3 regions of the Kitasatospora sp. LaBMicrA B282 genome follow, and region 1 is predicted to be linked to each of the others. Evidence: riboswitches for the same ligand, from Rfam matches in the RefSeq annotation. Region 1 holds a riboswitch; each other region holds the start of a gene.
The links. A riboswitch is a leader RNA that binds a small molecule or an ion and turns the genes downstream of it on or off. The one in region 1 is predicted to bind cyclic di-AMP.

Region 1 (6,975 bases):
GAACGGGTACGTGGTGGACGACCAGGAGCAGGAGATCGGGGTGCGCTGCATCGCGGTCGCGGTGCCGGGCGCACCGACGCCCACCGCGCTCTCGGTCTCCGGCCCCGAGGCGCGGATCCGGGCCCTGGAGGAGCGCAGCGGCGCCTCGGGCCTGGTGCTGGTGATGCGCCAGATCGCGGAGCGGCTGGGTGCGGTTCTGGCTCCCTGAGCAGCCGTCAGAAGACGGCAGTGGCCCGGATCCTGGTGGATCCGGGCCACTGTGCTTCCGCGGCGTCAGTGGTAGACGCGCACGTAGTCCGCGGCGAAGCTGATCGGGGCCGAGCCGCTCGGCGCCGGGTGGTACTGGCCGGCGCTGATCGACAGGTTGAGGATCAGGTAGGCGGAGAAGTTCGCGCCCACGCCGGTGTTGTCGGAGAACACCTTCACGCCGTTGACGTAGTAGTCGACGGAGTTGGCGCCGTAGTAGGTGCCGATGGTCACCCACTGGCCCGCCTGGACGTTGCCCGCGTCGGTCCAGTACTTCTGCGCGAAGTTGACGTGGTTGGTCAGCTCCAGCAGGTTCGGGTTGTCCGGGTGGTACTCGAAGGAGTCGATCTCGTTGTTGCCGGCCGGCGAACCGTTGCTCTGCCAGGTCCACAGCGCCGGCCAGGCGCCGGGCGCGGACGGCAGCTGCACCCGGGCCTCGGCGTAGTCGCCGGTCTTCACCTGGAAGCCCTGGCCGCTGCCCTCGGTGGTGAGCAGCCCGGTGGTCCAGGCCTGCTTGCCGTTCTCCAGGGTGTTCGAGGACGGCTGGGCGGTGAAGGTGGCCACGCCGTTCGCCACCGAGACGTCGGCGGGGTCGATCCAGTCGAGCTTGTTGTCGTTCGGGTTGTGGGTGCCGTACTGGTACGAGCTGCTGGAGGTGTCGTTCCACTTGCCGCTGTCCAGCGGGCCGTTGAACTCGTCGGACCAGATGAGCGACTGGCCGGGGACGGGGGAGCCCGCGGGGGCCGGGGCGGGGGCCGGCGTGGGGGTGGGGGTCGGCGCCGGAGTGGGGGTGGGGGTGGGCGCCGGTGCGGGGGCAGGGGTCGGCGCGGGGGCGGGAGCGGGCGCCGGGGCGTTGCCGACGGTGAGGGTCTGGCTCGGCAGGTCGTGCCAGGCGCCCGCCTGGTCCTGGTAGAAGCCGAACACGGTGTACGTGCCGCTCGCGAAGCTGCGCGCCCCGGTGTTCAGGGTCACGCCGCCCGGGCAGAGCTGGGGGTTGCTGAGGTTGCCGGGGAAGTCCAGGTTGTTCCCGGCGGCGTCGCGCACGCCCACGCCCACCGTCTTCACGGTGAAGCAGGAACTGGCGTGCAGCGCCAGCGAGGCGGTGGTGGAGGCACCGGCGGTGGCGGTGGTCGGGGTGAGCCGGTCCTGGGTCACGGTGGGCGTGCCGAAGGGCCAGCTCCAGGCCTGGGCCTGGCCGACCATCGGAACGGCGAGCAGGCCGAGGGCGCCGGCGAGGACGCCGAGGCGGGCAGGGGTGGCGGAAGGGATCACGGAGGTTCCTCTTGCGACGCCTGCGAGGTGAGCTGTCGGGTTCGGACCGCAAGGTGGCCCGGTCGGACGGCGCCGACGGCGCGTTCCCGACTTCACCCCGAGCCGCACCCCCACCCACCGTGACCGTCAACGGGCACGGGCGAGCGGGAGCTCGGCAGTACTGCCTGGGTCCCCCGCTCCTGCCTGGTGCGGTGCTCTGTGTCCGGCCCCCGGGCAGGCAGGACTCGGCGCCCCGACGGCTGGGCCCGCCGCTGGGGAGGCGAGCAGCCTGAAGGTTAGGCAGATGGTGTGATCATCATCAATGTCGCTCCAGTCACATCTCTTCACATCCGCCCCGAAACGGAAGGGAAGCAACGCACGTCCATCTCCTGAACCCCGCCCCAGTTACGTGGACATGAAGACTCTCCCTGACCTGCTCCCAGCGCCTTCCCAGCCATCTGTCAGGTCCCCCACACTGCTGCTCATGCAGACGTTTCTACGCGCGTTGAAGTCGCGTACCGCCTCCGTTGTCACCGTCGGCCTGCTCACCCTGGCCCCCACCGCCGTATTCGCCGGCTCCGCCCACGCGGACGTCAGCGGCAACATCTGCCAGTCCGCCCTCCCCAGCCAGGCGGACGACACCCTCAACCTGATCGCCCAGGGCGGCCCGTTCCCGTACTCCGAGGACGGCGAGACCTTCCAGAACCGCGAGGGCGTGCTCCCCAGCGAGCCGTACGGCTACTACCAGGAGTACACGGTCGTCACCCCGGGCGCCCCGACCCGCGGCACCCGCCGGATCATCACCGGCCAGGACGGCTCGGACTACTACACCTCGGACCACTACGCGTCGTTCTACCTGATCGACACCACCTGCTGAGTCCGGCCCCCACACCGCTGCCCGGCGCCCGCGAAGACGGCTGCCGGGCAGTGCCGCGTCCGGGCCCTGGGTACCGGCCGGCCGCCGGGGCAGCCCTCCGGGCAGCTGTCGGGGACAGCTGTTTCGGGACTGTTTCGGGCAGCGCACTGGCCCGCGGTTCCGGAACCGTGGGCCAGTGGGTGCCTAGGGCAGATTCGGGGTTGGTGGGCCGTCCTCCGCGAGGTCGGGGATCAGTGGGCCGGAACGTCGGGTGGCACGGTCGGCAGCTGATCGGCGCCGTTCGCGGGGCGGCCGCGCGGGGTCCGCTGTGCCGGGCGGTGCCCGCTGTCGGTTGGACACGTCCCGCCCCGGGGGGCGTGCCGTCCACGGTGTGCAAAACCGGTGGACGCGATCCCTGGTTCACCGTGGAGCCGCCTGATCGCCGGTACCCCCTGGGCTCCGCGGCGCCGGTGCCCGGCTGCCGGATCTGACGCGGACCGCCTGCGGGCCCCGGGGTTCGTCTCCTCCGGGTGGGTCGAGCGGCCGCCGTCGCTGGGGTTCGTCTCCTCCAGCTCCCCCTCCCTCACCTCCATCGTCTCACCGAGGTCAAGGCGCCACCGGTCGGGCGGTGCCGGTCACCGGCCGCCCGCGTCGCGCCAGGCAGCGGCGGCGGCGACCCGGCTGTGGACCCGGAGCTTGGCGTAGGCGTGTTCCAGGTGCTTGTCCACGGTCCGGGCGGAGACCGCGAGGCGGTGGCCGATCTGCCGGTCCGTCAGGCCGCGGGCGAGCAGGTCGAGCACGGCGGACTCGCGCGCGGTGAGCGGGGCGAGGTCGGTGGCGGGCGGTGGCAGCGGTGGGGCGAGCCGGCCGAAGGCGTGGCCCAGCCGGGTGCGCAGCAGGGTGGCGGAGTCCAGGTCCCGGTCGGGGAAGTCGCTGCCGGTCCGGTTGACGATCATCGCCACGGTGCGCCGCCCGCCCGTGGTCCAGCCGGCCGGGAAGGCCATCGCCAGCTGGTACTCGATGCCGGTCGGGCCGAGCACCTCACCATAGGTGCCCAGCCGGTGGTACTCGGTGCGGGACTGCAGGTCGCTGCGGCGCACCGGGACGCCGCTGCCGCCGTTGGTGTGCGCGAAGAGCGGGTCGGCCGGGGCCTCGCGGAAGAAGTCGGCCAGCGCCCCGGGGGTGAAGAGAGCGGCGGGCAGGGTCAGCGGGTGGCGGCCGCCGGGGGTGCGGATGGACCAGGTGAGGCTGTCGCCGGGCACCGCGCGGAGCAGCAACGGGAAGAGCGCCGGCAGGAGGGTCTCCTCGTCGACGGCGTCGAGCAGCAGGTCGATCACGGCGCAGATCCGCCGCAGCCCGGCCTCCCCGGACGGAGTCACGCAACGAGCGTGCTCCCGTCGGGGAGGCCGGGTCAAGCCGGGCCCCGACAAACCCGGCCGGGCGGCGACCGCCGGGCCCAGAGGCGGTCGAGGAGGGAGGTAGCAGGAGGTGGGAGGGGAGGCCGCGGGGCGGCAGCGGTCTCAGCGGGAGCCGGGGTCTCAGCGGGAGCCGGGGTCTCAGCGGGAGGCGGCGTAGACCCGGTTGATCGGACTCTCGGCCGCCAGCTTCCAGTGGTGCAGCCCGGCCTTGTCGGCCAGCGAGCGCATGGCCGCCTCACCCGCGTGGTTGCCCAGCGCCTCCGGTCCGTGCTGGGCCAGCGCGGAGGGCAGGCAGACCGCGACGGAGGTGGACACCAACGCCCGACCGATCGGGTTGACGTTCTCCAGCAGCTCGCCGGAGGCGTTCGGCTCGACGATCATGCAGGTGCCGTCCTGGGCCAGCGCCTCCTCCGCGTGGTGCAGCGCGGTGCCGGGGTCGCCCATGTCGTGCAGGCAGTCGAAGAAGGTGATCAGGTCGTAGCCGCCGCCCGGGAAGTCCTGGGCGGTGGCGACGTCGAAGTCGACCCGGTCGGCCAGGCCCTGCTCGGCGGCCAGCTCCCGGGCCCGCTCGATCGAGGGCCGGTGGAAGTCGAAGCCGTGGAACCGGGAGTTCGGGTAGGCCTTGGCCATCAGCATGGTCGACCAGCCGTAGCCGCAGCCCACGTCGGCGACCTCGGCGCCGCTCTGCAGCTTGCGCTCGGTGCCGTTCATCGCCGGGATCCACTGCGGGACCAGGGCGCCCGCGTAGCCGGGCCGGAAGAACTTGGCGGTGCCGGCGAACAACGCGTCGCTGTGCTCCTCCCAGCCGACCCCCCGGCCGGTGCGGAACGCCTCCATCAGCAGGTCCTCGGTGCCGTAGGCGGCCTGCATCAGGGTGAAGAAGCCGGCCAGGTAGGTGGGCGCGGTCGGGTCGGCCAGCACCGCGGCGTGCTCGTCGGGCAGCAGGTAGGTCTCGGTGTCCGCGTCGTACTGCACGTACTCGCCGGCGACCTGGGCGGCCAGCCACTCGCGCAGGTAGCGCTCGTGCAGGCCGGTGCGCTCGGCGAGCTGGGTGCTGGTCAGCGGGCCGGCGCCCGCCATCGCGGTGTACAGGCCCAGGCGGTCGCCGAGCGAGGTGCTCAGCCCGGCCATGGCGGCTCCGGCGTCGGTCACCACCCGGCCCAGGAACTCCATCATCCGGTCCTCGTCGACGGCCATCGGGTCCACCTCCTCGGGTGCCCGTGGTGCGTGGCGCCGCCCGGCGCCCCCACCACCACTCGGCAGCACCACTCCAGCAGACCCGCGCCGCCCCGGGCCATACGGGATTCTCCGTACGGTCCGGGGCGGCGGCCCGCGGTGCGGGCGGGCGAACCGGGTGTTCAGGTGTGCTGGAGCACCAGCTCGTCCTTGAGCGAGGCCCGGATCTGGTCGCGCAGTTCCTTGGAGTCGGTGTGCCCGTGGACCGACACCGCGTGTTCGGCGGCGGCCTTGACGACCTCGTCCTCCTGGCCGGTGATGGCCAGCGTGCAGTCGGTCTCGCTCGGGAAGTCCCGGCAGTCGATGACCTTGCGCATGGTCGACCTCCCGACCCGCCGCGCTGCCGCGCCCGTCGGCGGGGCCGCCGACCGACCCGGAGGACCGGCGGGTGGCGGCAGGAGCGTGTCGCGGAACCATTCTCCCTCCGCCCCGCCGTTCCGATAACCAGGGACCGGTCCGATAGTTTTGGGGGCGCACCACCTCCGGCGCCGCACCTGCCGGAGCCGCGGCACCACCCACCGAGTGACCCCGAGAGACGAGGACGTCCGCCAGCATGACCGAGACCGCAGCCCTGCCCGGCTTCGCCGGCCGGACGTACCTCTTCCAGGTCGACAACGGCGCCGCCTTCCGCAACGCCTACTCGGCCGACGGCAAGCGGCTGCGCTGGGAGGGCCTCGGCGAGTCGGCGGGCCAGTGGGACGACGTGGCGCTGCACGTCGTCGAGGTCGCTCCGCAGGTGTACTTCGTCAGCTGGACCGAGCGCAGCGGGCTCACGGTCAGTCACGTGATGGACCTGGGCACGCTGACCGTGCGGGTCTTCTGGACCTACGAGGGCGAGGGCGGCCGGGTCGGCGAGCTGCACACCGGGACGCTGGAGCCGGTGGTCTGAGTCGCTGGTCCGAGTCGCTGGTCTGCGCTGGTGAGCTGAGCCGGTGAGCTGAGCCGAAACCCCTGGACGGCCCGTCGGAGACTCCTCCGACGGACCGTCAGTTCGTCTCTGCCGCCTGGCAGTTCACTCCTGCTCGGGCCACAGGCGGAGCCCCGCGGTGAGTTCGCGCAGGCAGCGGGCGGCCAGCGGCCCCGGGGCGTCCGGACCCGAGGTCGGCGCCGGCTCGGCCGCCGCCCAGCGCTCCAGGGCGACCCGGATCGCCGCCGTGGCGGCCGCCGCCGCGAGCCGCACCTCCAGCGGGTCGGCCCCGGCCCCGCAGCGCTCGGCCAGGATCGGCACCAGCGCCTCCTCCGAGTCCTGGTGCACCCCCTGCCAGACCCGGCGCAGCCCCGGGTCGGTGAGCAGCGCCCGGGTCCAGCCCAGCGCCGCCGCCCCCCGCTCGTCCACGGGCGTGAGCGCCTCCAGCGCCGCCCGCTCCAGCACCTCGGGCACCGGCAGCCCGGCCGGGCCCGCGGCGATCAGCTCCAGCCAGCGCCGGCCACCGGCCGCCAGCAACGGGGTGACCGCCTCCTCCTTGGTGCGGAAGTAGCGGTAGAAGGTGCGCAGCGCGACGCCGGCGGCGCGGGCGATCTCGTCCGCGCTGGTCGCCTCCGCGCCGCGCTCGGCGAAGAGGGCGGCGGCCGTGATGGCGATCTCCAGCTGGGTCTCGGCCCGCCGCCGGTCGGTGAGCGAGGGGCGGGCGGCCCGGGCGGCGGCCGGGCGGGCGGCCCCGGCGGAGCGGTCGGCGAGCGGAGCGGCGCGATCGGTCATGCCCCCAACCTACGCCGCTGCTGCCTATCTGGCACATCACGCCATAGTGGCACAACGTGCCATCTGGGCGTACGGTGGATGGCGCGCCCGCAACGGCGGCCGCACCCTCAGAACGGAGCACCACCATGCAGCGCTTTTCCGGCCGTCGAGTCCTGATCACCGGCGCCGGCTCCGGCATCGGCCGCGCCACCGTGCACCGCCTGCTCGCCGAGGGCGGGCTGGTCGTCGCCGTGGACGTGAACGAGGCCGGGCTGCGCGGCACCGCCGAG
Region 2 (6,975 bases), on a different contig from region 1:
TCCGGGAAGCGCGAGTTGCGCATCGCCACCGCACCGTCCGGGAGGGCGGCGAACTCCACGCAGTTCCCCTTGGAGTTGCTGTACTGGCTCTTCTGCCAGACCACGCCTTCGAGGTCCGCAGCCGCCATGCCGTTGTACGTGTGGTGCATAGAAATCTCCCAAGAGCCTGGAGTGCTCGTACTACTCGACGCCCGACCGCGCTCCGGCCGCCGGCCGCCTCCGGCTCGTACGGGCAGGGCTGATGCCTTACTAGTCGTAATAATAACGCTAATGCACGTGCATCGGCATGTGATTTTGCGCGTGCAGAAGCCTGTACAAGAGGTGACCAAACCGGTCACCAAGCCCACCTGAGCGGCCGGGGAAACCGACATCGGGTAACAAATCGGCCAATGATCCGTGACCAGGCGTCGGCTGCGCGGTGAGCAAGGCTGACCGGTTCGGTCATTGACACCCCCGACAAATGATCAACTTCGCAGCCACTTCCTCACGCACCGTCACATCAGCCCCGGCTCGGCAGGGTTTTTGCCGCGGCTTGTCCGAGTTGCCCCGCTCGCCCCCGTCGGCCGGCCGCCGGCGCACCGCTCCCTCCTTGACGCGGCGAAGGGCCCGGCCGGATGCCGGACGACCACGTCCATGTCCTACGATCTGCTGCCATGAGCACTGCAGCCATCCCGGGCGCACCACTGCCCGTCCGCACGCCAGGCTCCCGCGCGCGGGGGCGCCACCGTCGGCCCGAACGGCCCCAGGTGCCGGTCAACGCGCCGGCGCTCGTGCTCGCCATACCCGCCGAGGCGACGCCCGCGGGGCTCACGCTGGTGGAGGAGCTGGTCTCGGCGATCCGCGGCGAGCAGCCCGGCATCGAGATCGCGGCCGGCTGGCTGCCGAGCGCCCTCGCCCCGCAGGCCGAGCACCTCGACGGCGCCGAGTCGGCGGACGGGGAGGGCCTCCCGCAGGCCGTCGAGCAGCCGACCCCGACGGTCGAGCAGCTGATCGGCGCCGCGCTGGCGGCCGGCATGCCGGCCCCGGTGCTGCTGCCGCTGCTGCCCGGCCCGCACGCCTACCTGACGGAGCTGCACGCCCTGGCCGCCGAGACCGGCGCCCTGGTCACCGACCCGCTCGGCCCGCACCCGCTGCTGGCCGAGGCGGTGCACGTCCGCCTCTCCGAGGCCGGGCTGGCCCGGGCCGACCGCGCCCGGCTGTTCGCCATCACCACGGCGGCCGACGGCGTGGTGCTGACCACCATCGGCGGTGCGGAGGCGGCCGACGCGGCGGGGATCACCGGCGTGCTGCTCGCCGCCCGCCTCGCGGTGCCGGTGGTGGCGGCCGCGCTGGACGTGCCGGGCTCGGTGGCCGCCGCGGTCGAGCACCTGCGGGCCACCGGCTCGCAGCGCCCGGCCCTGGCCCCGCTGGTCTTCGGCCCGGAGGCGCCGGAGGAGCTGCTGCTGGCCGCCGCCGAGGAGACCGGCTGCCCGAGCGCGGCCGTGCTGGGCGCCTACCCGACGCTCGGTCAGCTGATCGCCTCGGCGTACCTGGCCGTGCTGCCGGAGCCGACGGAGGCTCCGGTCGGGGAGCCCGTCGTCGAGGGCCCGCTCGCCGAGGCCCCCTCGGTCGAGGAGGCCGGCGCGGGCGAGTGACGCCCCGGCGCCAGCCCTAGGACGTCCGCCAGGACGTCCACCGACGGCCAACACCGGCCCGGTTCCCAGCCCTTGCGCTGGGGGCCGGGCCGGCGGCGTTCCCGGGCCCGGGCGGGCGGCGGCCGCAGGCGCCGGAGGCGGGACCGCGCGAGCATTGGTACGAGTACGACCGAACGACCAGTCGGTTCGCCAGTGCACCGTCGGCCGCGCCGGACTGACGAAGTAACAGAAGGTACAAAACGGACATTCAGTCGAGCTCGAAGATTGCTGCGTATCCGTACCATCGACCCGGCGACCGGCTCTCGCGCCACCTTTTCCGGCCCCGCCTCCCCCAAGATCACCGAACGCCGGAACCGATGCACCATCAGCCCCAACTCGGCTGAACCACCGGCACCTTCCACCGCACCGGGCCGAGTTGACGACCCGTTGTCCGGCGGATCCCCGACGGCCGTTCAGCTGGGCGGTGACCTCGATCTTGAAGCTTTGGTGCAGCCTGTGTGACCGCCATCACAGCTGTTTGCGGATTCAACTTAACTCTGTCTAACGTGCTCCCCGTTCGTAGCCACACGGACCCAGCGCAGCCGGACGCCTAGTCCTGCCACCGGACGCGCTGGCAGCGCGAAATCGCAGCCACGGCAGGAGCGGGGGAACCAGGTAAGCCGCCCCGGGCGCCGGTCCACGGACCGACGACCAGGGCTAGGGGTGAAGCCGCGCAGCAGCGCGGCCGGGCAACTCCAGTCCGAATCCGACAGCTCACCTCGCAGGCGTAGGAGAGGATCGCGACTTCATGCTGCCCACGACCGGCACCACCCGTCCGTCCCGCAACGCCCGCCGGGTGATCGCCGCCACCGGTTTGATCGGCCTCGGTCTGTCCCTGCCGTGCATCACCGCCGGCACCGCCTCCGCCGCCCCGGTCTCCACGTGGGACAAGGTCGCGCAGTGCGAGAGCTCCGGTGACTGGAGCATCAACACCGGCAACGGCTACTACGGCGGCCTGCAGTTCAGCGCCTCCACCTGGGCCGCCTACGGTGGTACCCAGTACGCGCCGCAGGCCGACCAGGCCACCAAGGACCAGCAGATCGCCGTCGCCGAGAAGGTGCTGGCCGACCAGGGCCCCGGCGCCTGGCCCGTCTGCTCGATCCAGGCCGGCCTGACCGCCGGTGGCGCCCCCGCCTCCGTCGACACCTCCGCCCCGGCCGCCCAGACCCCGGCCCCGGCCGCCCCCGCCCAGCAGAGCCAGCCGGCCCAGCAGACCCAGCAGGGCGGCCACACCTGGCAGGGCAGCCACTGGCAGAACCACACCTGGCACCACGACGGCGGCAGCTACACCGTCAAGCCCGGTGACTGGCTCTCCACCATCGCCAACAGCCAGCACGTGCAGGGCGGCTGGCAGGCGCTCTACCAGCTCAACAAGGCCGAGCTGACCCACGGCCCGGACGTGCTCTACCCGGGCCAGCACCTGAAGCTGGGCAACGGCGAGCAGGGCGCTCCGACCCAGGACGCCACCACCTCGGCCCCCGCCACCCCGGCGCCCGCGGTCAACGCCCAGACCACCGCCGCCACCAGCGCCCCGGCCGCGACCGGCGCGATGGCCAGCGCGATCAGCTTCGCCGAGTCCCAGGTCGGCCAGCCCTACATCTGGGGCGGCACCGGCAACGGCGGCTGGGACTGCTCCGGCCTGACCCAGGCCGCGATGGCCAAGGCCGGCATCTCGATCCCGCGGGTCGCCGCCGACCAGGCCGCCGCCTCCACCCCGGTGTCGATGAACAGCCTGCAGCCGGGCGACCTGCTCTTCTGGTCGAACAACGGCCAGGACTCGGGCGTTTACCACGTGGCCATCTACGTGGGCAACGGCCAGTTCGTCGAGGCCGCCAACCCGAGCTCGGGCGTGAAGTACGAGACCATCGCGAACTACGCCCCGGACTTCGCCGGCCGGGTCTGACCCGCACGGCACCGCTCCGCGCCGGACCTGTGAGGGGTCCGGCCGGGGTCTTCCGCAGGACAGCCATGAGGGCCGTCTCCCCCACCTCTCCGGGGGAGACGGCCCTCGGGCGTGCCGGGCCGCGGTTGGGGCATGCTGGTGGCCGACGATCCGTACGGAGGGGGAAGCCATGGCCAAGGTCACCGTCAGCCTGGACGCCGACGTCGCCATCGACCTGATGCTGCGGTGCGGCACCCGCAGCCCGCAGGACGCGGTGGAGTTGGTGGTCCGCGACTACCTGGCGAACGACCGCCGCACCGAGGCCCGGACCGGCGATCCGGACGACTCGGCGCGGCTGCTCCGGGAGTACCGGCGCGACACCGAGGGCTGAGCCGCGGTGCCGCCGGTCAGCGCTGCGGCTGCTTGGGGCGCCGGTAGATCAGCCAGAGCATCACCGCGAAGACCGCCGCCGCCACCAGCGCACCGGCCAGGCTGGCCCCGCGGAACCAGGGGGCGTTGACGTCCATCGTCCGCTGGCCGGCGTGCGCCGCGCTGCCGCTGCCCGCCACCACGCCGAGCGTCCAGAGGTTGGGCAGCGCGAGCACCAGCGCGGCCACGATCCAGGCCAGCGCGACCTTCCAGGTGCGTCGCCGGCGCAGCCCGAACCAGAGCACCAGCAGCGGCAGCAGGGTGCAGGTGATGCCGGTCAGCAGGCCGAGCACCAGGCCGGCCGAGAGCCTGCCGTGCACCGCGCTGCCGACCTGCTGCGACCACCACCGCGGGATGGTGGCGGCGAGCAGGAAGTAGAGGCCGACCAGCAGCAGCACCCCGACGCCGCCGAGCACGAGTCGGCGCCGCCCGCCCGCCTACTCCCCCTGGTGCAATCCGGTCCCCCGCCGCCGGGTCGCGGTGCGGCGTCGGTCCCGGCGGGCTGGCAGTCCCCGTGCGCTGCCGGTCCCAGTGCACTGTCAGCCCCAGTGAGCGTCAGTCCCGGTGGGCTCCGGTCGAGCCGCGCACCACCAGCTCGGGCTGGAACATGAACTCGGCGCGCTGGGCCGGCTGGCCGCCGACCTCCTCCAGCAGCGCGTCCACCGCGGCGGTGGCCATCGCCTCGACCGGCTGGCGGATGGTGGTCAGCGGCGGCTCGGTGAAGGCCATCAGCGGCGAGTCGTCGAAGCCGACCACCGAGACGTCGCCGGGCACCGAGAGCCCGCGCTGGCGCACCGCGCGGATCGCGCCGAGCGCCATCAGGTCGCTGCCGCAGACGATCGCGGTGCAGCCGCGCTCCAGCAGGACCCCGGCCGCGGCGTGGCCGCCCTCGACCGTGAAGAGGGTGTGGTGCACCAGCTCGGCGGCCTCCTCGGCCGGGACGCCGAGCACCGAGTGCAGCGCCGAGGTGAAGCCCTCGATCTTGCGCAGCACCGGGACGAAGCGGCGCTGACCGACCGCCAGGCCGATCCTGCGGTGGCCGAGCCCGGCCAGGTGCTGCACCGCCATGGTCATCGCGGCCCGGTCGTCGGGCGAGATGAAGGGCGCGGCGATCTTCTCGCTGTAGCCGTTGATCAGCACGAACGGCACCTGGCGGCCGGTCAGCTTGGCGTACCGGTCGTGGTCGGCGGTGGAGTCGGCGTGCAGCCCGGAGACGAAGACGATGCCCGCCACTCCGCGCTCGACCAGCATCTCCACCAGTTCGTCCTCGGTGGACCCGCCCGGGGTCTGGGTGCAGAGCACCGGCGTGAAGCCGTGCCGGCTGAGCACCTGCTCGATCACCTGGGCCAGCGCGGGGAAGATCGGGTTGCCCAGCTCGGGCGTGATCAGCCCGATCAGACCGGCGCTGCGCTGGCGCAGCCGGGTCGGCCGCTCGTAGCCGAGCACGTCCAGCGCCGCCAGCACGCTCTGCCGGGTCGCCGCGGAGACGCCCGCCTTGCCGTTGAGGACGCGGCTGACGGTGGCCTCGCTGACCCCCGCCTGCGCCGCGATGTCCGAGAGTCGCGCCGTAGTCACGAGCCCAGAGCCTATTGCAACCATGTCAGACCGCCCACCAGCTGGTGCTGTCCGGAGCGAGCAGGCCCGGCTCGACCGGCCCGGAGCCGAGCAGCAGCCGGCCCTCGGTCGGGTGGGCGACCGGCTCTCCGGTGGTGTTCACCAGGCAGACGAGGGAGCCGCGGCGGAAGGCCAACACCCCGGCGGGGGCCGGCAGCCACTCGAGCTCGTCGCCGGCGCCGAGCGCGGACAGCTCGCGGCGGATCCGCAGTGCGCTGCGGTAGAGCTCGAGGGTGGAGGCCGGGTCGCCGCTCTGCGCCGCGACGCTCAGCCCGGCCCACTCGGCGGGCTGCGGCAGCCAGCTCGGGCCGCCCTCGTGCGGGCCGAAGCCGTAGGGCGCGGCGGTGCCGGACCACGGGATCGGCACCCGGCAGCCGTCGCGGAAGCCGTCCTGGCCGCTGGCGCGGAAGAAGGAGGGGTCCTGGCGGACCTCGTCCGGCAGGTCGGTGACCTCGGGCAGGCCGAGCTCCTCGCCCTGGTAGACGTAGGCCGAGCCGGGCAGCGCGAGCATCAGCAGGGTGGCGGCGCGGGCCCGGCGCAGGCCCAGCTCGCGGTCGCCGGGGCTGCGCATCTGGGTGCCCTGGCCGGGCGGGTTGGCGAACCGGGTGACGTGCCGGGTGACGTCGTGGTTGGAGAGCACCCAGGTGGCCGGCGCACCGACCGGGCGCATCGCGGCGAGCGAGGAGTCGATCACCGTGCGCAGCTCGGCGGCGTCCCAGTAGGTGCCCAGGTACTGGAAGTTGAAGGCCTGGTGCAGCTCGTCGGGGCGGACGTAGTGGGCGGTGCGCTCGACCGTGGGGGTCCAGGCCTCGGCGACCGCGATCCGCTGCCCGGGGTACTCGTCGAGGATCCGCCGCCAGGCGCGGTAGATCTGGTGCACGCCGTCCTGGTCGAAGAACGGCATCACGTCGCTGCCGAGCAGCTTGAGCTGGTCGCCGGTGCCGAGGTCGGGCAGGCCGGGGGCCTTGACCAGGCCGTGCGCCACGTCGATCCGGAAGCCGTCGACGCCCATGTCCAGCCAGAACCGCAGGATCGAACGGAACTCGTCGGCGACCGCGGGGCTGTCCCAGTTGAAGTCGGGCTGCTCGGGGGCGAACAGGTGCAGGTACCAGTCGCCCGGGGTGCCGTCCGGGTCGGTGGTGCGGGTCCAGGCCGGGCCGCCGAAGATCGACTCCCAGTCGTTGGGCGGGAGCTCGCCCTGCTCGCCCTTGCCGGGCCGGAAGTGGTAGCGCTCCCGCAGCGGCGAGCCGGGGCCCTCGCGCAGCGCCCGCTGGAACCACTCGTGCTGGTCGGAGGAGTGGTTGGGGACCAGGTCGACGATGATCCGCAGGCCCAGTTCGTGGGCGTCGCGGATCAGCGCGTCGGCGTCCAGCAGGG
Region 3 (6,975 bases), on a different contig from region 1:
GCAGCTGGGCGCGCTCGGCGCTGGAGAGGGTGTCCAGCAGCGTCTGGGCGCTCTTCAGCCGCTGCTGCACCTGCTGCTTGCTCTGGGCCAGCGTGGTCCGCACCGTCTCCAGTTCGGCCAGCTTGGCGGTCGCCTCGCTGCGCCGCTGGTCCAGCCGGCGCTGCTGCTCCACCACCTCGTGCAGCGAGGCCGCCTGCTCCCGCCCGACCTCGGCCAGGCTGCGCGCCTTGAGCAGGTAGCCGGCCGGGTCGGAGGAGAGCATCAGCTGCACCGTCGGGTCCATCCCGCCGGCCCGGTACTCGGCGGCCGCCACCGTGGCCAGGGTGGTGCGCATCTTGTTGAGGGCGTCCTGCCCCTGCGCCACCTGCGCCTGGAGGTTGCTCGCCTCGGACTGCAGCCGCTTGGCGTCCTCCTCCGCGGCGTTGGACTTCTCCGAGGCCTGCTCGGCCTCCCCGTAGAGCTGGTCGACCTGGGCCTTGACGTCGTTCTTGTCCGGCTTGGCCGGGGCACCCTGCGCACTGGCCGTCATCGCCAGCGCGGTGGTCGCGGCGGCGGTGACCGCCAGCACCCGGGCGAACCGGCGCGCGGTGCCCGGCGGGGGTGTGATCGCCATCACTGACGACTCCAATCGCCGTGAGGGCTCGGGCGAGCACCTCGGGGAAGCCTCGGGGACCGGGAGCCGCGGGAATCGCGAGGAGCACCGCAGGCGCTGAGGTCCGAGCGCAGACGTTAGCGAGTCGGAACGGATGAGTCCAAACCCCTGCCGATACGAATATTTGATCCCTAATCGGACATCCGACCGGGAATCGCACCGGTGGCGACAACGCGAACGGCCCGGCCTCCACGGGGGAGGCCGGGCCGTCGCCGGGCCGGTTCGACCGTCGCCGGTCGGGTCGGACGCCGGGTCAGACGTGGATGATGGCGGCGATCGGCATCGCGGTGGCCGAGACGAAGCTGACCACGGCACCGGTGTGCGGGGCGTGGATCGCCTGGCCGCCACCGGCGTACATGCCGATGTGGTGCATGTCCGAGAACCAGACGATCAGGTCGCCCGGCTGCGCCTTGGAGATGTCGGTGCCGATGTTGGTACCGGCGGTGGCCTGCTCCTGCGAGGTGCGCGGCAGCGAGACGCCGACCTGCGCGTAGGCCCACTGCATCAGGCCCGAGCAGTCGAAGGTACTCGGACCGGCGGCACCGTAGACGTAGGTGGCGCCCAGCTTGGTCTCGGCGGCGGCGAGCGCGGCCGCGCCGGCCGAGCTGCCGGTGACCGGCGGGGCCGGGGTGCTGGTGCTGGTGCTGCCACCACCGCCGCTGCTCGAACCGAGGTTGGTGCGGGAGGAGTCGCGCGAGGCGGCGGCCTGGGCGTTGGCCTGGGCGGTCGCCTTGGCCTGCGCGGCGGCGGCATCGGCGGCGGCCTTGGCCTGCGCGGCGGCCTGCGCCTCCTGCTGGGCTATCTGCTGGCGCTGCTGCTCGGTCAGCGAGTTGAGCAGGTTCTGCGCCTGAGTCAGCTTCGCCTGGACCTGCTCCTTGGCGGTCTTCAGCTGCTGGGTGGTGGCGTCCAGGTCGGCGAGCTTGTTCTGCGCGTCCGTCTTGGACTGGGCGAGCGTCGTCTCCTCGCTCTTCAGCTCCTTCAGCGTCTCCGCCTGGGTGCTGTTGAGCTGGTTGATCGAGCTGGCCTGGTTGAGGAAGTTGTCCGGGCTGGACGACAGCATCATCTGCACGGTGGGCGAGATGCCGTTGCTGGCGTACTGGTCGGCGGCCACCGAGGCGAGACCCGCCTGCAGGTTGGTCACCTGGTCCTGCTGCCGCGCCACCTGGTCCTGCAGGTCGGTCACCTGCTGCTGCAGCTGCTGCTGCTTGGCCTGGGCACCGTCGAACTGCTGGGTGGCCTGCTCCGCCTGGTTGTTCAGGTCGTCGACCTGGGCCTTGACCTGGTCGATGGTCGGCGCCGGGTCGGCGTGCGCGGCTCCCTGGGCGGAGAGCGCGACGGCGGTGGCGGCGGCCGCGGTCAGGATCGACGTGCGGGTACGGCCGACAGGCTTGGGACGACGATGGGACGCCACGGATCCTTCTTCCCTCGAACCGCCTACCGGGTGAGCTGACGGGTTCGGGCTGGAAGATGCCCTACGACGCCTCACCGGCCTGCCGGCCGACCTGGCGCCGATTCACCCCGGAGGAACGTGTGGTTCCCCGGCTCCGGTCCACGGCTCCCCCGCAGGGGCTCCCCGTCGGGCAGTCACCTGCCCGTGCCGCTTTCCGAACTCGGCGGTAACCCCCGCTGCCACCCGGGTCGGGTGATCGCCATCGCGTGGGTCCGGTTGCCGACCCTAGTAACTGATCTGTGATCCGTTCAAATCCTTGTCAGAAAAACCGGGAAACTTTGACTCTGCGTGCTATGGAGATCACCAACGTGTGATCACGAAGTACACGGACAAGTGACGCCGGCCACACCCTGGGGTGACACGGGTTCAGGAGCACGGGCAGCGCGGCGGGGCGACGGCGGGTCAGCCGTCGAACCGGCGCTCGGATCGGATCGGGACGAACCGGTCAGCCGCCGCTGCGGTCTGCCGCTGAGCGAGCTTGCGGGCGAAGCAGCAGGGCCGCGGCCCTCAAACGCGGCGGATGGTGAGGATCGGGCCGATCACCGAGGCCTGCATGATCCGCACCACGTCACCGGTGTGCGGGGCGTGCACCACGTTGCCGTTGCCGATGTACATCCCCACGTGGTGCGCGTCCTGGCCGTAGATGACCAGGTCACCGGGCTGGGCCTGGGCCAGGCTGGGCACCGCGGTGCCCACCGTGGCCTGCTCCTGCGAGGTGCGCGGCAGCGAGACGCCGGCCTGCTCGTAGGCCCACTGCATCAGGCCCGAGCAGTCGAAGGTGCTCGGACCGGTGGCGCCCCAGACGTAGTTGTCGCCGAGCCGGCTGAGGGCGGCCGTCACGGCCGCGCCGGCGTAGCCGGAGGCCGGCGGCAGGTTGGCCGTGGAGCCCAGGTCGGTCCGGTCGGCGCCGCGCGAGGCCCGGTCCTGGGCTGCCTGCTGGGCCGCCAACTGCGCCCGCTGCGAGGCGGTCAGCGAGTTCAGCAGCTTCTGCGCGGCCGAGAGCTTGTTCTGCACGTCGGTCTTGGCCTGGTTCAGCTGCTGGGTCGAGGCGTCCAGCTGGGCCAGGGTGTCGGCGGCTTCCTTCTTCTCCTGGTCGAGGTTGCGCTCCTCGGACTGCAGCGACTTGAGCACGTCGGCCTCGGTGCTGCTGGCCACCTGCATGCTGGCCGCCTGGTCCAGGTACTGGCCCGGGTTGGAGTTGAGCATCAGCTGGACCGACGGGTCGACCCCGCCGTTCTGGTACTGGTCCGCGGCCACGCCGGCCAGGCCGGTCTGCAGCTGGGTCACCTGGTCCTGGGTGCGGGCCACCTGGTCCTGCAACTGGGAGGCCTGCTGGCGCAGCTGGTCGCCGCGCTCCTTCGCGCCGTCGAACTGCTGGGTGGCCTGCTCCGCCTGGGTGTTCAGGTCGTCGATCTGCGCCTTGACCTGGTCGATCGAGGGCGCCGGATCGGCCCAGGCCCCGCTCTGCGCGGAGATCGCGACAGCAGTCGCAGCAGCGGCGGTCAGCACGGAGATCCGCGCGCGGCTCGGCTGCTTCGGACGGCGATGGGACGCCACGGACTGCTCCTTCTTCTGCCGGTCTCACCCGATCGGATGAGTGACCGGAAAAATAGGTTTGACGCCAGACCCTAGTGAACATCACTTCCCTGCGCCACTCCCTCGCCGCGACGAACCACCTGCGGCGTACGGGATTTCACCAGGTCTTCACCCGGTGAGGGCTGTTCAGCTGCGAGCCAGCCGGTTCAGCAGCAGCACCGAGGAGACCGGGCGCGCGCCGGCCTTGCGCACGCCGTCGGCCACCTCGCGGTCGGCCGAGACGACCACCACCGGGCGCCCCTGCGGCTCGGCCCGCACCAGCTGCCGGATCAGCTCGTCCGCGGTCTGGCCGGTCTTGCTGAACCGCACCCGCACCCCGCGCGGCGGTGCCATGATCACCGGCACGTCCAGGTCCTGGCCGTCGAAGACGCAGGTCACCTCGGCCTGGGTGCGCTGGGCGAGCATCGCCAGGCCGCCCAGCAGCCGCAGCCGCTGCTTCTCCAGCGGCAGCGTCGGGTAGCCGGTCTTGGTCACGTTGTAGCCGTCCACCACCAGGTGGACCTGCGGGATCGCCAGCAGCTGGTCGAGCAGGGCCGGGTCGTCCTCGGCCAGCCCCCGGCGGGCCACGTCGTGCGGCGAGGCCGCGCCCGGCACCACCGCGTCCACCAGGTCGGCCGGGTGCAGCTGGGTGACCGGCAGGGCCAGCTCGCGCTGCAGGCCCTGGGCGGACTGCAGCACGGTGTCCAGCAGCAGGCGCAGCCGCATGTCCTCCACACTGCGCCCCTCGCGCGCCGAGCGGCGCCCGGTCTCCAGTGCGGCCTCCAGCTCGGCCACCCGGTGCCGCAGCCGGCGGTTCTCGCTCTCCGCCGCGCCGCGCTCGGCGGTGGCGGCGGCCGCGGCGGCGCCCAGCTCGGCCTGCAGCTTGCGGGCCTCGGCCTGCGCCCGGCGGGTGTCGCTCTCCAGGCCGCGCAGCTTCTTGCGCAGCGCCTCCAGCTCGCGGCGGGTGCTCTCACCGTCGCTGCGCTGGCGGTCCAGATCGGCGCGGGCCGCGGCGCGGGTGGCGGTCAGCTCCTCCTGGAGCTTCTCCACCAGCCGGGCCGACTCGGCGGCGGCGTCCTCCACGTCGGCCCGCTCGGCCTGCTCGCCGACCTCGGCGACCAGCCGGGTCCAGCCCCGGCTGCGCAGCAGGTAGGCGGCGGCGGCCACGTCCATCGGCTCGGCCGCGCCCGGGACCTGGCCGGACTCCAGGGCCTTGACCAGGTCCGGCTGGCCCAGCCGCAGCCGGTCCGCTATCCGCAGCCGGAAGACCGGCTCGGACTCCAGCGCGGCGGCCAGTGCGGTGCCGGCGTACTTGGCCCGGCGGGCCGGGGTGAACTTGGCGTACGGGCGCAGCGAGGCGGGCAGTTCGGAGACCGGCAGACCGCCGAGCGCGTCGGCGGCCAGGCCCACCACGCGCCGGCGCACGCCCTCGGGCAGCGGGCGGTCCAGCCGCTCGGGCTCGGGCTGGTCGACGCCAGGCTCGGGCCGGTCGGCACCGGCGGCGGGCTGGTCAGCACCGGCACCGGCCGGGGTCGGCTCGACCGCCGGCTCGTCGGGCGAGACCGGCTCGACGCCCGGCTGCTCGCCCGCCGGCTGCCCGGTCGTGCCCGGCTGCGCCACGGCCGCGAGGTCGGCCGGCGCGGTCGGGTCCGCAGCGGGCTCCGGCCCCTGCGGCTCGGCGGCCTCCCTGGCTGCGTCCATCGCGTCCTCGGCTCCGATCCCGATCCGCGCCACTCCGCGCCGATCTGCCCTGTCTCTGTTGTCTGCCCGGTCCCGGGCCGCTCCGGCGCACGCCGGGGGCCGGGTCCCACCGCCCGGTGCAATTGTCGCGTGCGCGGCGAGAATTTTTCAGCTGCCCTGGCGGGCCGGCTCAGCCGGCGTCGGCCACCGGCTCGCCGGTCACCTGCTCCTCGGCGCCCGGCCGGGTCACCAGCTCGACCTGGTCGACCGCGTTGCACCAGCGGCAGCGGATCGACTCGAGGGTCTCGGTGAGCACCTCGGTCTCCTCCACCTTGGCCTCGCCGGCCAGGTCCAGGTGCAGGTACTCGACCACCCGGGAGGAACGGGTCACGTCGAACCGGGTCAGGTTCCCGCAGAGGGTGCAGCGCCAGCGAGTCTCGGGGGTGGGCGCGGGGACGGGCATCAGCGGGGTCCTCTCGGCTCGGGTCTGGTCCGGTCCGATGTGCCGGCCAGGCCTCCAGCCTAGGGCCTGACGCTGTGACGGCGGGCACCGGATACCGGTTCCCACCAGCACTCCCGTCCTCTCGAACGTCCGCTCGCCATCGAGCGGGCCGAGGCCGTGAAACCCGGCCTCACCCGCTCGCCGTACACGGCGGTGTCGCGGGCCTGGCGACGCGGAATGGATCCGCTCATGCCAGACCGGCGCGACGACGCGGTGACCCCGCTCGTCACCTACCTCCTGATCGCGCTCAACTGCCTGGTCTTCCTGGCCGGCCCGAGCGGCATCGCCCCGCACTACGGCGCGACCCCCGCCGCCCGCGCCTGCGCCGCCCAGCACTACCAGCAGCAGTGGGGCGCGGTGCCGGCGGAGCTGCTGGGCAACCGCCCGTTGACCCAGGTTCAGCTGGCCGGGCTCGCTCCCCCGGTGCGCGGCTGCCCGCTGCTCGCCACCCCGCACAAGGTGCCCGCGCTCTCCGCGCTCACCTCGCTCTTCGTGCACGGCGGCTGGCTGCACCTGCTGGGCAACATGCTCTTCCTCTTCGTCTTCGGCGCCGGGGTCGAGGAGCGGCTGGGCCGGGTGCGCTTCCTCCTCTTCTACCTGTGCGCCGGCGTACTGGCCGCCTACGGCTACGCGGCGGCCGGCGGCGGCACCGGTCCGGACGCGCTGCGCCCGCTGGTCGGCGCCTCGGGGGCGATCGCCGGGGTGCTCGGCGGCTACCTGCGGCTCTACCCGCGGGCCCGGGTGACCACCCTGGTCCCGTTCCTCTTCTTCCTGCCGCTGCGGCTGCCGGCCTGGCTGGTGCTCGGGCTCTGGTTCGCGCTGCAGTGGTGGTCGGTGCGCCAGGCCGGCAGCGGGGTCGCCTACCTGGCGCACGTGATCGGATTCAGCTTCGGCTTCCTGGCCCTGTGGGTGGCGGCCCGGCGGCCCGGCTACGCTGGCCCCACGACCTACCCGGGAGCCTCCACGTGATCACCGCCATCGTCCTCATCAAGACCAGCGTCGACCGGATCCCCGAGATCGCCGAGGCCATCGCCGCGATCGAGGGCGTCAGCGAGGTCTACTCGGTGACCGGTGGCTACGACCTGGTCGCCATGGTCCGGGTGCGCCGCCACGACG

Region 2: linked by a shared signal. The riboswitch ahead of ACQRUO_RS05125 (transglycosylase family protein) and the one ahead of ACQRUO_RS14585 (glycoside hydrolase family 16 protein) in region 1 are both predicted to bind cyclic di-AMP.
Region 3: linked by a shared signal. The riboswitch ahead of ACQRUO_RS30090 (NlpC/P60 family protein) and the one ahead of ACQRUO_RS14585 (glycoside hydrolase family 16 protein) in region 1 are both predicted to bind cyclic di-AMP.

What each region holds. Positions count from the first base shown of each region.
Region 1 is NZ_JBNQTI010000042.1:26,123-33,097, forward strand. It holds gene ACQRUO_RS14580 (IclR family transcriptional regulator) at 1-208, shown strand, start outside; gene ACQRUO_RS14585 (glycoside hydrolase family 16 protein) at 274-1,518, opposite strand; cyclic di-AMP (ydaO/yuaA leader) riboswitch at 1,521-1,722, opposite strand; gene ACQRUO_RS14590 (ribonuclease domain-containing protein) at 1,982-2,374, shown strand; gene ACQRUO_RS14595 (response regulator transcription factor) at 2,989-3,732, opposite strand; gene ACQRUO_RS14600 (class I SAM-dependent methyltransferase) at 3,910-4,968, opposite strand; gene ACQRUO_RS14605 (DUF1059 domain-containing protein) at 5,130-5,324, opposite strand; gene ACQRUO_RS14610 (MoaF-related domain-containing protein) at 5,561-5,896, shown strand; gene ACQRUO_RS14615 (TetR family transcriptional regulator) at 6,020-6,706, opposite strand; gene ACQRUO_RS14620 (SDR family NAD(P)-dependent oxidoreductase) at 6,832-6,975, shown strand, end outside.
Region 2 is NZ_JBNQTI010000010.1:486-7,460, forward strand. It holds gene ACQRUO_RS05115 (DUF397 domain-containing protein) at 1-149, opposite strand, end outside; gene ACQRUO_RS05120 (hypothetical protein) at 654-1,634, shown strand; cyclic di-AMP (ydaO/yuaA leader) riboswitch at 2,250-2,414, shown strand; gene ACQRUO_RS05125 (transglycosylase family protein) at 2,422-3,576, shown strand; gene ACQRUO_RS05130 (hypothetical protein) at 3,746-3,946, shown strand; gene ACQRUO_RS05135 (hypothetical protein) at 3,963-4,400, opposite strand; gene ACQRUO_RS05140 (LacI family DNA-binding transcriptional regulator) at 4,540-5,583, opposite strand; gene ACQRUO_RS05145 (glycoside hydrolase family 13 protein) at 5,585-6,975, opposite strand, start outside.
Region 3 is NZ_JBNQTI010000144.1:17,190-24,164, reverse strand. It holds gene ACQRUO_RS30095 (NlpC/P60 family protein) at 1-613, opposite strand, end outside; gene ACQRUO_RS30090 (NlpC/P60 family protein) at 906-2,063, opposite strand; cyclic di-AMP (ydaO/yuaA leader) riboswitch at 2,070-2,219, opposite strand; gene ACQRUO_RS30085 (NlpC/P60 family protein) at 2,610-3,659, opposite strand; gene ACQRUO_RS30080 (NYN domain-containing protein) at 3,825-5,378, opposite strand; gene ACQRUO_RS30075 (hypothetical protein) at 5,548-5,820, opposite strand; gene ACQRUO_RS30070 (rhomboid family intramembrane serine protease) at 6,049-6,828, shown strand; gene ACQRUO_RS30065 (Lrp/AsnC ligand binding domain-containing protein) at 6,825-6,975, shown strand, end outside.